DNA from 2 places in the Gaoshiqia sp. US2 genome. Region 2 is predicted to be linked to the other one. Evidence: riboswitches for the same ligand, from Rfam matches in the RefSeq annotation. Region 2 holds a riboswitch; the other holds the start of a gene.
The links. Region 2 has a riboswitch for cobalamin ahead of AC6H3C_RS24150 (Dph6-related ATP pyrophosphatase). Riboswitches for the same ligand answer to the same signal wherever they lie in the genome.
Positions count from the first base shown of each region.

Region 1: linked by a shared signal. The riboswitch ahead of AC6H3C_RS23630 (TonB-dependent receptor) and the one ahead of AC6H3C_RS24150 (Dph6-related ATP pyrophosphatase) in region 2 are both predicted to bind cobalamin.

Region 1 covers NZ_AP048550.1:5,902,037-5,910,163, reverse strand. The annotation lists gene cobU (bifunctional adenosylcobinamide kinase/adenosylcobinamide-phosphate guanylyltransferase) at 1-227, opposite strand, end outside; gene AC6H3C_RS23635 (DUF5074 domain-containing protein) at 250-1,344, opposite strand; gene AC6H3C_RS23630 (TonB-dependent receptor) at 1,357-3,291, opposite strand; cobalamin riboswitch at 3,380-3,584, opposite strand; gene AC6H3C_RS23625 (NUDIX hydrolase) at 3,661-4,434, opposite strand; gene AC6H3C_RS23620 (hypothetical protein) at 4,639-8,127, opposite strand, start outside.
Region 2 covers NZ_AP048550.1:6,020,426-6,028,552, reverse strand. The annotation lists gene AC6H3C_RS24175 (ABC transporter permease) at 1-1,074, shown strand, start outside; gene AC6H3C_RS24170 (GxxExxY protein) at 1,140-1,517, shown strand; gene AC6H3C_RS24165 (ABC transporter ATP-binding protein) at 1,577-2,236, shown strand; gene AC6H3C_RS24160 (ABC transporter permease) at 2,302-3,129, shown strand; gene AC6H3C_RS24155 (ABC transporter permease) at 3,213-4,478, shown strand; cobalamin riboswitch at 5,144-5,346, shown strand; gene AC6H3C_RS24150 (Dph6-related ATP pyrophosphatase) at 5,429-6,076, shown strand; gene AC6H3C_RS24145 (ABC transporter substrate-binding protein) at 6,076-6,897, shown strand; gene AC6H3C_RS24140 (cob(I)yrinic acid a,c-diamide adenosyltransferase) at 7,061-7,588, shown strand; gene AC6H3C_RS24135 (FecCD family ABC transporter permease) at 7,614-8,127, shown strand, end outside.

The sequences.
Region 1 (8,127 bases), 120 kb from region 2:
GTTTTTCCCGCGAAATCATGCTTCGACAAAACTGTTTCTTCTTCCACGGTTTGCCAGCGTTGGTCGCGGTCGGCCTGGTGCCGTTTTACGCGCATGGCAAAATCTTCGTCCCAAATGCGGGCCGTGGCCAGATACACAGGCCGGTCGCTTTTGCTTTCGGCCATTTGCTGGGCAAAACTGCTTTTGCCAGAGCGGGCTCCACCGGTGACTAAGGTTATTGTTGCCATTTTAGTTGAAAATTAACTTATACTAATCAAGGAAGATAGCCATTGCTGGAGCAGAACCGACCGTTTTTGTTGTTTCCAGTTCACCGTCGGTTGTGTAGATCATCATATCGCCATTTACCGTACTCCCTTTGTTAACAAATACATAAGTTCTGCCGTCAATCGGGTTCACCGAAACACCGTTGATACCGGTCAGGCCGCGAACCAGTGGTTCTGTTTCATAAGTTTTGGATGTTGTATTGAATACCTGGACGCCACCAACCATATTCCAGTTGGCATCGTAACCGGCGGCAATCACATATAACTTAGTATAGTCTTTGCTGAATGACATGACAGAAGCATACGAAGTGCTTACATTATCCAGTTGATACAAGGTCATTGCATCGGTTGTGGTGTTTATATAGCCTAAACCCGTTTCGGTTGAAGGGTCCGACCAGGAGCTAACTAAACTTACATAAAGGTTATTGCTTTTATCTTTCACAAAATAGCTTGATACTGCATCTGTCGTGATATACGAAATTGCTTCTGTTGTCAGGTTCATTACCGCAATCTTTTTAGCGTAGCCCAACGCAATATACAATTTTCCATTCGCAATAGCCAAGCCTTCCGGCCCGCCGGCCAAAGCGATTTTCTTTTCAACAGTTTTGGTAACCACGTTGTATTTAACGATGTAGCTTCCAGGAACGCCATTGGCATAGTCGAACTCGTTGCCCCAGCACGAAATATACAGGTAATTACCATTAGCAACACAATAACGGGGTTTTTCAATGTAAGTGGTTATGGTATCCTGTGCCACAAAAAGCGGGTCAACCACCAACACACGGTCCGGGTTGTTGTTCATCAGGTACAAACGATCTTCGTATTCGTAGATGTACTGCGGGGCCGAACCAATTTTGCTACCTGCGTTTTGTTGTTGGTAGTAGAATGCTGTCAGTTCGTCGTTCTCGTAATCATATTTTGTAATCGAAGAGGTATTCTGTGAGTACCCCCCATAGTTTAGTACATAAGCGCCTTTGGTTAATTCACTTGGATATAATCCATTATCATCATCATCAGAACAGGAGCTAAAAAGAGCTATCGTTAAAAACAAAAAAGGGAGTAATTTGAATAACTTTTTCATGATGTTCATTATTTAGTTTTTGTTAAAATTTAAATCGGTTGAAAGAGTAAAACGGAAGCTACGCCCCCACATGGCATAACCCGGTTGGTTGTAATAAGCCTTGTTTAGCAGGTTATTGATGGCAAAGGTTAGGTTGAATTGGTGGTTATTCAACTTCAGCTTGCGCGACAAGCCGCAGTTCATCAGGAAATAATCGTCCAGCATTTCGCCTTTGGGGTTGAAAATATTGCCCGAGTAATTGGCCAACCGCTCGCCGGTATAGTTACCATCTGCAAAAACACTCCACTTTTCATATAAAACATTCAGAAACGCGTTGCCTATGTGTTTGGGAACATAAACCACCTGACGGCCAATTAAATCAGTGTTTTCATCATCCTTAATTTCAGTTGGGTTAAAGTTGTAATTCAACCGGAGGTTGAAATGAAACTTATCCATAAAAACATCTGTGTTTGAGGATACTTCAACCCCTTTGCTAACAACCCGCGATTTATTGAAGGGTTCCCATCCGCCGCTGGCCGGGGCCCATTCAATCCAATCTTTTACATCCAGATAAAAAGCGTTCAGTTTCAAGTCGGTTTGGAATGCAGTTGTACAAAATTGGTATTGCCACCCCAGTTCATAGTTCATCCCGTCTTCGGGCTTCAAGCCGGGGTTGCCCACAACAGCCCAAAAGCGGTCGTTAAAGGTGGGAATGCGGTAGCTTCGTCCAACACTTCCGGTTAGTTTCATCACCGAAACCTCATCCGAAAACAAGCGATATTCAGCACCCAGCGAAGGCGTAAACGGCACTTCGAAGTTGGTAACAACTTGTTGGCGCAGATTTAGAGTCATTTTAAGCTTGTTCCACGGCATATAAAAGCCCGACAGGTAGAAGTCGGCCTGCTGCTCATAATCAATCACATCTTTATCGTAGGCATACACATTGGGTTTAAGGTAAGTGTATTTGACGCCTGCTTTGTATCCAAATCTCACCCCAAAATCCTGGTTGCCTTCCAGTTCGCCAATCAACCGGTCGGTACCAATTTTCGCACCTTGGTTGGCATTGTATAACTGCATGTCGTGTACATAACCAAAACCAGCCTTGTAGTTGAAGGTATGCTTGCTGTTTTCGTACTCCGACCAAAAACGAATATGCTTGTTATCGAGCATTTCAGGCCGGGCATTATCCGATTTTACCTCATCCATCAGCAACTGAATCTGATGCCAGTCGTGTTCAAGCCACAAGGCGGATTTGAACCATTCTTTATCGTTGACCTTGTAATTCAGTTCCTGAATCAAGCCCATGTTTTCAATCATGGCGCCGCGTTGCGTATAGCGCTTATTGTCGGAGGGGTTAATGAATTTAAAGTCGTTTTTCAACATGAAATAATACAGTCGCGTAACCGACTCGAACTTGCCGTTGCCAACGAACACTTTCGTGCCATACAATTGTTCACCGAAAGAGCCTTCGGAAACAGTTGCTTTAACCCGGGCGCCATCCGTCCAATTGTTGTGCAAGCCTAGGTGGACCGCACCGCCAATGGAGCCCGAACCGTTAACGGCCGATGAACTGCCGTACTGCAATTCAAGTCCGTCAAAAAGGTAAACCGGCACCTTCGACATGTTGGAGTGCCCTAAGGTCAGGGAGTTGATGTTAATACCGCCAAAATTAACCGAGGTATGATCAGGAGCTGTTCCGCGGATGCGAATGGTAGATAAACCCCCAGCATTGGATTTCAGGTAAATAGGGGTAAATCGCATCAATAACTGATCAAGGCTGGTGGCTTGTACAATATCAATTTGGGCGCTTGGTATGGATTCGACTTTTGCCCCTGCCTGGTATTTTTTTACCGTAGCATACGAAGTGACCTCGTGCAACAGGATGGTGTCGGTCACACTTTCTTCCTGGGCAGAGGCGTCATTCAAGAAGAGGAATAAAATTCCTGCAATAATAAAAAACCGTCTCATTTCTTTAAACAGAATATGAGCTTAGGATAAAATTTGTGAAAAATACACGATTAGATTTCACCAGCTTTATTCCCGAAGCTATTGTTCATATAAATTACGGACTTTGGCAGGTCTTCTGGCTCACCTTACTTTCTGATGCCTTCCCGTCAGGCAGCTGCCTGACAGTGGCTGGGGTTCAGAAAGATTATACAAGGTTTACAGCTGCGGGTACAGCTCCGGTTTTACACCGGATTCCCTTTTCATCCGAATCCGGCAGTTGCCGGATCCATAGAACCAAATCCACCGCAAATGTAGAATTTATTTGGAAATACATCCCCGTTTTTGTTATTTATTTGGGAAAAGAATTATAAGAAAAAGAATGTCAGTAGCTTACCAGTCGCCGCTTAATCCGTCCTGCAGGGCCCTGTTGTAATTTTCGATATCAAACGTATATAAATAAGGAGATTTATGAGCCACACCCAGTCGTCGTTCGGGCAGTCTTTTGAGGATTTTATAACTTAATACTTTTCGTTGAAAATTCCGGCGGTCCAGTTCCTTGCCCAAAATGGTTTCGTACAGCTTTTGTAATTCAGGCATGGTAAATTTCCCGGGCAGCAGGTTGTAGCCGATTGGCTGGTAGCGAAGCTGGAGTCGCATGGCTACGAGCGCTTTTTCAAGAATCTGCCGGTGGTCCATCATCAGCGAACCAAGCTGGTCGATATTGTGCCATTCACAGTGGTCTGAGAAAACATCCGGTTGAGGTTCTACTTTGGAGAATTCCACCAGCGCATAAAAACCAACCGATAAAAACCGTTGATAAAGCCATTCGTAATTTTTCAGGCTGATGCCGGCTTTTTCCAGTTTATCTTGTTTCAGAGCCGGATTAGCCCGGGTGGGATCACTGAATACATGAAACTGGCTCAGGAAAATCTCACTCAGTCCGGTACGTTCCTGTAATACACGCGCAGCTGCCTGTTCAAGTGTTTCATTTTTAGCCACGAAACCTCCGGGCAAGCTCCACTCATCAATCATTCTTGATTTTAAAAGAAGGACCTTCAGTTGGTTATCATGAAATCCGAACACAACACAGTCAACCGACACGTGTGGCAGGTAATCCGCTTCCAGTGTTTCGAAATTTATTCCTATTGGTTTAGTTTTGCTCACGTCACAAAAATTTGTCTGTAAAATTATATAATTTCTTTTGACATTACCCAAGGGCATACGAATACCGATCTCCTTTTTATGCTTAACGCGGGGCCAGTGGATTCGTCTGTACCATCAACAAAAATCCGATGCGTGAGATTTCTTTCACACATCGGATTTTAATGTTTTAAGGATCGAATACCGGTTGCTAATGAAACAATCTTTTTATTTCTCCCGGGCGTTAATATTAAATACATCGGCATAAATCAGGCGGTCGGTTTCTTCCGACTGTTCCAACCGGTTCTGGTACGCGGCAGGCAGGCCGCCTATTTTGTTCGGGCCACGCTCGTATTCTTCAATAACGATCTGGAAGGCTTCTGTTTTATACTTTCTCGGTAAATTAAACTCGCGGCTGATGCTAAACCGGTTGTTTTCGATGATCCGGGCGTTGATCGGGATTTCAACACCCTCCTCGTTCAGGTCCTTGTCGTTGGTGCCGTCGCTTACCGTGCCAAAGATTGGCTGGGCAATCCGCGAATCCTGAAAGCTGATACGCAGGAAGTTATAGTTTCCGTACTTGGCCAGGCGGTCGTTGTAAATCGGCCCTTCAACCGTTACCGTGAATTTCGAGTTGAGGTCGTCGCGCTTAAACCGGATGGTGGTTTGCCGGTCGGGCATCAACTGGATAAAATGTCCCATCACAACCGGTGAAAGGCAAACATCCTCATTGTCTTTCCTCACCGAATAGGGTTGGTAACGCGCCAGGGCAAGTTTTACAAAGGGGAAATACATGTTGCCGGGATTGATACTGAGATCGCAGAACCAGCTTTGGCGGTCCTCGTCAAAGTGAACCGGGTAGGCTACGGCTTTTGCCTTGGCATTCCGGTCGGGGTATTGGAGGTCATCATCAATCACGGGGTTCATGCGGAAATCCTGGTCAGCTGGTGAAAAACCTGCAGGTTGCACGGAATACAGGATTGGATCGATCCCCCAGTTGGTGTAATAGTCGGAATAGCCCGGGGCTCGCATGGCTAACATGCCGGTGTTGATTGTCCGGTCGGGCAGGATGACAGCTAACATTTCATCATCGCCGGTAGAATACCAGGGCCGTTTCAGGAAAATACGCAGTCCGCCGCCCACCCGTTGATGGCGCACGGCATCGGCTGTTTGGGTTTTCCGCCATTCGAAGGTCGGGATGATGTAATCGATTTCCGGGGCTTTTGGCCGCGCGGTGCTGGGAATGTTTACCCGTTCCATCCAACTGCTTTCCCGGGTGGTTGAGAGCTCGGGGTTGGATGCCAGTATTTTATCAAAATACTCGCGGTAGCGCGATGCGGCTACCAGACGGTAATCTACCCAGCGGTGTTTGGTGTCGCTAAACTGCTGTTCAAGCGCTTTGATTCGGAACATCATTTGTTTGACAAAGCTGAACTTGTATTCCTGTACATCAAACTTCACCTGGTTAACCAGGGTCTTAGGCGCTGCTTGCTTCTCCACTTCAAATTTTTGGTACGAAACGGTCTGCGTTTTATACAGGTTGTTTAAGCGCACGGCGCCTGGTTGCGGGTCCCGCTCAAAATCGGCCTTCGTACGCATTTCAAATTTTTTGATTGGCGCTACCTGCAGGTTTTGCACTTGTGGCCTGACCAGAACTTCGGGGGCCGGAATGGTTCCTTTCGTAATAATTTCGTCCTGATAGTTTACCAGCACATCGGAAATGCTGTTGGTTCCCTGCCGTTCTTTTATTTTTACCGAGATTCCATCATCGATAGGTTCAGTCCAGCGCGACTGCAATTCTACTTTTTCGGTGCTTTCGCCATGTATTTTGAATCGGATGTTGATGTCGGCTGTGGTGTCCGAAAAATCGCGGTTGGGCAATAAATTTTGAATGACCGGTTCTTCCAGGGGTTGCTGCAGAGCGTGTACCAGTTCCATTTCGCGCGAAGGGCTAACCATCCAGTGCTGGCCGCTGAAAGCCAGCTTTTCCAGCTCAGCCTGGTTCCCCGGCGAAGCTTTTTTGACCATTTCCCAGATGGCCGAAAGTTGCTTCAAATCTTTTTCCCTCCAAAATGTGCTGAATTTAATCCGGGTACGCAATCCTTTGGGAAGATAAATGGTCAGTTGCCTTTGGCCGGCATTCCATTTGGCCTCTGTCGGGCCCTCTTCGAGTCGGATGCGCAGGTGTTTTGCATGGTACCAGTCTTCGGGTTTGTCAACCGAGTTGGTTTGGTTCGGTGTCAGTTCATCATTCGAAAAGAAACTGAACATACGCGGGCTGAATTCCTGCGTATGGGTAGTTTCGCAATCTTCTGCCAGAAATAATGCCACACCGGCGGCCATTGGGTCGGGCAGGTAAATAATCTCAACTTCTGAAGGTTTGTAAATTTTTTCCTTGTTTTTTTCGTCTTGCTGATATAGGCCTTCGTGTGACGTAATGATCTGGTAAATCTCTTTTGCCAAATCCGGGTTGCCGAAGGCTTTTTCGAACATCCCGTGTGTTTCGGCTATTTGTTGGCTGTTTTTGGGTGGCAATAGGTAGCGCAACGAATGATCGTCCAGTTTTTTCCCGTCAACCGGGTGGCTGTTTTCGTATTCGCCAACCGATTGATCGTAGTTTGACCGGATAACCATGCTTTCCAGAAATTCGCCGTCTTTTAGTTCGTTACCCACCAGCACGATGGGGCTGGCCAGCGGTTCGTAACGCATATAACGGATGTTGGACCGGATGGTTTCTCCTGGAGCTTCGGGTTGGCTCAGCAAGGGGACGCTGTTTCCGGCCAGGTCGACCGCCCGGATGCGTACGCGGTAGTCTTTGCCAAAGCGGAGTTTCGGCAGTGTACCTGCAACAATTTTTGAATGGGCATTGATGCGGAAATCCAGGTCCGGGTCGAAGGCATATTTTTGCGCCTCCTGTGTTTTCGACTTGTAAACAAAGTCTTTCTTTTGGGTTTCGCCCTCCTGCAACTCGTAATCTTCAGAATCGTTGATGGCATAGCCGGGTTTTCGGACAGAAAGGCTCCAGCCTTCCCAGCGTGCGAGGGTTTCCGAAACAAACACATCGTCGGGGTTTTCCGGGTCTTCGGCAAGACCAAGTTGGATGCAGCCTTCATCCGGCTGAATGCCTTCAATCGGGTGCGGATTGTTTTGTTCGTCGTACCAAACGTATTCATCCTGCCGCTGGTGTAGCGAATGCCATTTATTTGGATCGTCATCGTAAGCAATGTCCATTTGGTATCCCTGGATGACATCGTCTGAATAAAGAACTTTAACCGGCGCTTTCACCTTCAATTGGATGGTTTGAGGGACAACGCCCTGAATCTGCATTTTAGGCTGCATCTGCATGATCTGGGGAGAAGCGCTGACGAAGGATTGTTTGATCTGAATGTTATTTTGCACCCGCGTAAACAAGTGCTCTGCCATCCCGTTTTTGGTAATGGCAATGCCTGCCGAGCGCATAAAGGGGAGCCCTTCATCCTTTGGCGGTTCAACTTCTTCCATTTCTTTGACTTTCAGCATGGCGCTGACCGACAGGTTGGCCCGTATCTCGTAAAAACGGGCAATTTCCTGGACCTTGTTTTCGGCCATGTTCGATGTTTTCAGCGCTGTGCCGTCGGCGTCAACCTGCACCACCGCAAAGTTGTCGGTGTTAATTTTTACAAATCCCTGTTTGAAGATGGAGTCGTTTTTGTCGCCAATGTAAAACCCCGGGTTGGT
Region 2 (8,127 bases):
TTTCTGATTTTAATCACGCTGTCGTTATCGCTGCAAATCAAGCATCTGGTCGAAAAAGATTTGGGGTTTAACAAAGAGAATATGCTTTACACGAAGATGACGGTCTCGAAGAGCGGGACAAACTTCGGCCAGCTGCGCGACCGTTTGCTGCAACATCCCGAAATAGTTGACGCTTCCATGTCGAAACACATTCCGTTTGTAAGCTTTGGCGGGGGGATGACCAACTGGGAAGGGGCCGATCAGGAGGAAAAGCTCAGTTGCCGGTTCAACGATGTTGGTTACGACTATGTGCGGAATATGGGCATTTCACTGATTGGCGGCCGCGATTTCTCGCGCTCCTTCCCGGGCGACGTCGGCAAAGCCTGCCTGATCAACGAAACAGCAGCCAACTGTTTTGGCTGGGACGACCCCATTGGAAAACGGCTGAATAACAACAAACTAACGGTTGTTGGTGTGGTGAAAAATTACATTTATAAGGACATGCACAATGGCATTGAGCCCTCCATTTTGGTTTTGGCGCCCGAAGAAATAGCCGGCACCTGGACCTTTGCTTTCCGGGTCGATCCAACCAATTACCGGGAAGCTAAGGCCATTCTGACCAGCGAGTTCGAAGCAGCATTTCCCAACGATCCGTTCGAGTTTAACGACCTGCCAACGGCCTTTGCCAACGAAAACAGCTTTAAAATTTATCACGCGGTCAATCGCACCATTCTGTTTTTTACGGTCTTTAATATTTTTCTGGCCATGATCGGGCTGCTCGGCTTGGTTTCGTTCACCGTGTTTCGCCGGACCAAGGAAATAGGCGTACGCAAAATCAATGGAAGCACTTCCGTCAACATTTTTTACCTGCTGAGCCGCGAATATTTTGTTCTGCTGTTTTTTGCCTTGTTAATAGCCATTCCGGCAGCCTGGTGGGTGTACGAATGGATCCCGGGCGCCAATAAATTACATGTGCAGCCCTGGGTGTTTGCCTTGGGCGCAGGGATACTCTTTGTTATTATTTTATTGACAACCAGTTATCAAACGATTAAAGCCGCTACGCGTAACCCGGTGGAGGCGTTGCGGTATGAGTAGAATGTCTGAATCAGGATTTGCAAGATAAAAGGATGAACAGGATTACTAACTAAACTTCAATACCTATGGATAAAAAGATTGATGATGAGTTGACCTACAAAATTATCGGATGCGCAATGAAAGTACACAACACCCTGGGCAACGGCTTTCAGGAAGTGATTTACCAAAGATGCCTGGCAATAGAACTTGGCAAGGCCGGGCTGGAATTTCTGCGTGAACGGGAAATGCCGATTTATTACGAGAACATAGAAGTTGGAACCCGTAGGGCAGATTTTATTGTCGAAAGCAACGTGATGGTTGAATTAAAAGCTTTGATTCATCTGGAAGAAGTTCATCTGGCACAAGCTTTAAATTATTTAACGGCTTATCAAATTGAAAAAGGCCTGCTTGTAAACTTTGGATCAACAAGCCTTGAAGTAAAAAGATTATTCCGAAAACATTAATCCTGAAAATCTTTTAATCCAAGCCATCCTGATTCAGATAATTAATTTAAACACATGATATGATCAAACTATCGCACATCGACAAGTACTACGATTCCAGATTTCAACGAACATTCGTATTAAAAGACATCAACTTCGAAATAAATGAAGGGGAGTTTGTCAGCGTGATGGGCCCCAGCGGCTCGGGAAAATCAACTTTGCTGAACATCATTGGTTTACTCGATGAGCCTTCGGAAGGCCGCTATGAGTTGTTCGGCAAGCCTGTACTCGACCTGAAAGAAAAAGCAAAGGTTGAATACCACCGCAACTTCATGGGCTTTATTTTTCAGGCCTACCACCTCATTGAGGAAATGACCGTTTATGAAAACATTGAAACCCCCTTGATCTATAAAGGCGTAAAAAGCCGCGACCGCCAGGCGATGGTGGCCGATCTGCTTGATCGCTTCAACATGGTGGCTAAAAAAGATTTGTTCCCGGCACAGCTTTCGGGCGGGCAGCAGCAACTGGTTGGAATAGCGCGCGCCATTGTCGGTAAACCCAAATTGCTGCTGGCCGACGAACCCACCGGCAACCTGCATTCATCGCAGGGCGAAATGATTATGGATGTGCTGAAAACATTGAACCAGGGAGGGATGACCATCATCCAGGTGACCCACAACGAGAAGTTTGCCGGCTACGGAAAACGCATCATCCGGCTGGAAGACGGGAGGATCGTATGAGCAAGCGAAATACGAAAAGACACGAATCGGCTTGCAACTGACAATGAAAAGTAAAAACAACTGACATGAACCTGAACTTTCTGAAGATTTTTATCCGTAACCTGGCAAAACACAAAATCATTTCCATCATCAATACGGTTGGATTAACCGTCGGCATTCTGAGTTCGCTGTTGATTCTGGAATATGTTTTTTTCGAACGGAGTTTCGATCGTTATCACGAAAACGGATCGCGGGTGTGCCGCATTGTTTATGACCGCTACCAGAATGAGAAGCTTCAGTGGAAAACGGCCAATTCATTTTTTCCTTCGGGAAAATGGTTGCAGGAGAATTACAGCGAGGTGCAGGATTGGGCCGTTATTACCCGAAAGTACAATGTTTCGGTAACCGCCGAAAATGCCGTGGGCGACAAGGTTTTTTTCAACGAAGAAAAAACCTATAATTCAACCGGTTCAATTTTCAGACTGTTTACAATTCCCCTGATCCGGGGAACAAAGTCGTGCCTCGAACAACCCAATACGGTGGCTATTTCAGAGCGGGCTGCGCAACGGTATTTTGCCGGCGACAACCCCCTGGGCAAAATTCTGAAGGTAAACGGAACCGAAAATTATACGGTCACAGCTGTTTACAAGAACATTCCCGCTAACTCGCACCTTCAAACCGATTTTCTGTTTTCGCTCGAAACCTATTTATCAAGCCGGCCGGGTTTATACGCCAATTGGTCGTTCGACGGATTCCATACCTACATTTTACTGGCGCCGGGGGTCAATCACGAAGAATTTTGCCGGCGGGCCCTGCCCGATATGGTTGCCAAAAACTACCTTTCGGCCCTGGAGGCCAGCCAAACGCGCGATCAGTATTTTCTCCAGCCAATTCCCGACATTCATCTTTTCTGATCAATCCTTTCTTCAAGGCGGTCACCAATATCCGCGATTTCAATTTATGGGTTGAGCCCGGGTTTATCCGGACCGGCTTGCTGGTGTTTGCCGCCGGCATTGTGGCATCAAGTTTATATCCGGCCCTGGCGCTTTCGTCGTACAAACCGGTTGCTGTTTTAAAAGGAAAGTTTAAGAACACGGCACAAGGACTGACGTTCCGCAAAGGGTTAATTACCGTTCAGTTTATCATTTCAATCGCCTTGCTCACCGGAACCCTGGTGACCTTTCGGCAGGCTTCATTTTTAATGAAAAAGGAAATGGGCGTTGATTATCAATCGAGCCTGGTGATCCGTGCCCCGCGAACAGCCGACCAGGAAGATGCACGCGCCAATAAACTGATGTTGTTTAAAAACCGGGCGCTCGAATTGCCCGAGGTGACCGACTTTACCTTTTCTTCCGACATTCCCGGGCAGGAAATCAATAACTGGTTTTCGGGACGCCGGAAAGGATACGACGGAACTGACACGAAGGCTTATTTTCTGATTGCAGCCGACGACCGGTTCATCGATTTTTACAACATCAAACTACTTGCCGGACGGAAGTTTCATCAGAATGAACAGGCCAGCCGGCAAACCATCCTGATGAATAAACTGGCGATGGAACGTTTTGGGTACAGCAATCCCGAAGAGGTGGTAAACCAGGTGATGGTAAACGGGCCCGACCGCGAATGGCTGGTTATCGGGGTGGTCGATGATTTTCATTATAAATCGATAAAAACCGAGCCAGTGCCAACCGTTATCTCACTGAGCGACCGGCAAAAAACCTTTATCACCCTTAAACTCGGGAGTATGCAGGCCGGCACTTTTGCTTCGCTGATACCCAAATTGCGCACCCAGTACGAAGCGGTGTACCCCGATCAGCCGTTCGAGTATTTTTCACTCGACGATAAGATGCGGGTCGATCTGAAACCCGATAAAACCTTTGCGTCGGTATTCACTCTATTTTCGGTTTTGGCTATTTTCATCGCGGTAATCGGCATGGTTGGTTTGATATTAATCACCATCAATCAAAACCTGAAAGAACTTGGAATCAGGAAAGTGCTGGGTGCCGAAATGAACCAGGTGGCGGGGCTGCTGTCGAAGCAACTGATGCTGCAATTTGCCGTAGCCGTTGTGGTAGCAGTTCCTCTTTCATTTTACGGGTATCAACATTGGTTTCTGGAAACCTACATTTATCGCATCGACCTGAATGTTTGGTTTTTTGTGTTGCCGGCGCTGCTTTTGTCGCTGATGATCTTTTCGGTAATCCTCATTCTTGCCCGGCGGGTTTTTCGGATGAACCTGAGAGAGGTGATTCAATACGAATAAACCAGGGGCAGGCTGCACATAAAAAGAAAGATGCAGGCATTTGCCCGCATCTCTCATAAAAAAATCGGTTCGTTTCTGCCCTATTTGTTAAACTTTGCCTTCTTCAATTCTTCCTTGATGAGTTTGGCTAAAATTGGTTATCTGATAATTAATGACAATTTATAACAATGTTTTCAATAAGTCAAGTTTTGTTAATAAATAATTTAACATTGTATTTAGACGTCAATTTATTTTCATCAGGATGCGGGATATCGATGAAAAAAACAGCGAGCCGGAAATAGAAAAACAGCAAGCGGGTGACAACCGTAACCCAAGAGTATGAATATCTTTTGTGATTCTTTTTCTAAAAAAAACTAATTTGTTTCTTTATAACCTTAGTAGTCAATAATGTAAAAAACATGAACCTTATTCACCCTATCGGATGAAGATTGACGCTTTTCTGATGAATATGAACAGTTTCTGAAACATGACCGTAAATAAGGTTGGACGCAATGAGGTCGGACAGGACTACTAAGGTAGATCATGAAAATAAGGTTTCAGGAAATCAGTACCACGACTTTGATCCGTCGGCTGATGAGCCATGTGAGGTTAAATCCGGCATATCTTTTTAAAAGCGATTTTCCGTCCGGCAGAAAGACAAAAATTGCAGGAAGCATAATTATTTCCTACTTTTGCCCTGTTTCGGTGGCTTTCTTTCCTGTTAAACGGGAAGGCGCCTTAATAAGGGAATCCGGTGCAAATCCGGAGCAGTCCCCGCTGCTGTAAGCCTGTATGTTTCTTCGGAACTTACGCCACTGTCCGGCCACTGCCGGATGGGAAGGCCCGAAGGAGGGTGAGCCAGAAGACCTGCCGGGAACACAACATGTTTAACCTGGTCTTCGGGGAATAAGATCGTTGGAATACACATTCCATCCTGTTTCTTTTCTTCGAGGTCATAACGACTTTAACGCATGAATGTATTTGTTTCGTGGAGTGGCGGCAAGGACTGTATGCTGGCTTTGCACCGCACCCTCAAAACCGGGAACCACCGGATGTTGGGCTTACTGAACATGTGCGAGCGAAGCACCAACCTATCGCGCTCGCACGGATTGACAAAAGAACTGCTGCAACGGCAGGCCGTAGCGATGGGAATCCGCCTGATTCAGCAGGAGACCGGCGGCAACGACTACGAAAAGGACTTTAAAGCAGCCATCGCGGCGTTAAAAAAAGAAAACATCGAAGGGGGTGTGTTTGGCGATATTTACCTGACAGAGCACCGCAGCTGGATTGAGCGCGTGTGCAACGAGACGGGCATTGAGTCCCTATTCCCCATTTGGGGCGACCCGACCGGCAGGCTGGCGCGCGAGCTGGTTGCCGAAGGCTTTAAACCGTTGCTGGTGGCTGTTCGCAGGGAGCCGCTGCCGCAATCGTACCTGGGCCGTATTTTCGATGCGGCAATGATTGCCGAACTTGAGGCGATGCCTGGTGTGGATATTTGTGCCGAAAACGGCGAGTTTCACAGCTTTGTCATCGACGGGCCAATCTTTCAGCAGCCCGTTGCCGTAGAAACCGGAGAACAGTATTTCGATAATAACCACTGGTATTTACCCCTGAACTAATGAGAAATTTCAAGCTGATTCTTGCACTGGTAGTTTCAATATTGGCGCTTAATACGCAGGCTGCTGTGCCCAAACGTATTATTTCGCTGGCCCCGTCGCTCACCAAAAGTTTATACATGCTGGGCGCCGAAGATTTGTTGGTGGGCTGCACCAATTATTGTACCCTCCAAGACCCGAAAGATGCTGATGTAGTAGCGTCGGCCGTGAAAGTGAATCTCGAAAAAGCCATGCTGCTGAAGCCCGACTTGGTGCTCACCAGCTCGCTCACCAACCCCGAAACCACCCGCAGTTTCGAAAAAATGGGGGTTGAAGTGATGTATTTTCCCTACCCGAAATCGTACGACGAAATGTGCTGGTACCTGATCCGTTTGGGTGAAAAAACAGGTCGGAAAGAGCTGGCCGAGAAGCTGGTGAAACAATCGAAAGAACGGCTGGCCGGCGTGATGTCCACTGTTCCGAAAATGGATAAAAAGCCCCGGGTATTTATGCAGATTGGCGCCAATCCGCTGTTTACCGTGGTACCCAATACCTTTATGCAGGATTTTATCGACTTTTCAGGCTGTGAAAGCATCGCGTCGGATTTAACCATTGGCAGTATCACCCGCGAAGGCATACTCGTACGCAACCCCGATGTGATTTTCGTTATTCTTATGGGCTCGCTCAGCGCCGACGAAAAAGAAAAGTGGGAAACCTACAAAAGCCTGAATGCCGTGAAAAACAAGAAAATATTTGTGCTCGACTCCGAAAAAACCTGTAGCCCCACGCCGCTCGATTTTACCGATGCACTGGAGCAGATGATTGGGTTGATTTACGGGAAATAGTCGTGAGTGAAAAAGTAGCAGTCAGTTTTCAGGCACTCTGTGAAACTCCGTGAAAACTCCTTTAACTCTGTGGTAAAAAAGAGAGCGTGGGCACTGAGAGAGTGAGAAGATGAGATTGTGTTGTCCATGTACCCATATACGTTGTACTTATGAACTTTAAAAAATGAAAAAAGGATTAGTCCATATATATACCGGAACCGGGAAAGGAAAAACCACCTGCGCGGTTGGTTTGGGCGCCCGGGCGCTGGGGCAAGGTTTTAAAGTAACCTATTGCCACTTTATGAAGCGCCCCGACTTGTATGGCTATCACGAAATTGATAGTTTGAAAGCGCTGGGCGCTACCATCATGGGATTTACTGATGGTCACCCCTTCTTCAATAAGGAAGTGACACCCGAAATGCTGCGCCAGCAAATGGCCGAAGCGCTGGTGTTTCTGTCGGGTTATGTGCAAACAGCCCAACCCGACCTGCTGATACTGGATGAAATAATCATCACCATCCGCGATGGTTTTTTGGAAGAAGACGTACTTTTGGACTTCATTAACCAAAAACCGGCAGGCACCGAGCTGGTACTAACCGGACGCGGGGCAACCGCGAAGCTGATTGAGCGGGCTGATTATGTGAGCGAAATCAACAAAATAAAACACCCCTTCGACCAGGGAATTACGTCGCGCAGGGGCATTGAATTCTAACAACAAACGGATACAAACATTCAGCGTGAAGGATCAACTGAAATATTTTAAATGGTTACTGGTCGTGGCGGGCCTGTCGGCTTTGCTGTTGGTAGCTGTGCTTGTTTCGCTCAGCACGGGCGAGTTGAAAATTGGTCTGGGCAAAGCGCTCCGGCTGTTGTTTTCAGGCGGCGATGAAAGCTCGCTCGAACACATGCTCATCAGCCAGGTACGGATGCCGCGTATTATACTGGGCGTTTCGGTTGGCGGGGCGCTTAGCCTGGCTGGAGTGATGCTGCAGGGAATTTACCGCAATCCGCTGGTCGAGCCGTTTACCCTCGGCATCTCCGGTGGAGCCTCGTTGGGCGTGGCGTTTACCATTGTGCTGGGACTGCACCAAAAGTTTGGCACTTTTTTCCTTCCGCTTTCGGGGTTTTTAGGCGCATTTCTGATCATCTTTCTGGTTTATACGCTGAGTTCGCGCCGTGGAAATATCAATATCCAGCATATGCTGCTAACCGGTGTGATGGTCAGCTTTGTGGCTTCGTCGGGTATGATGT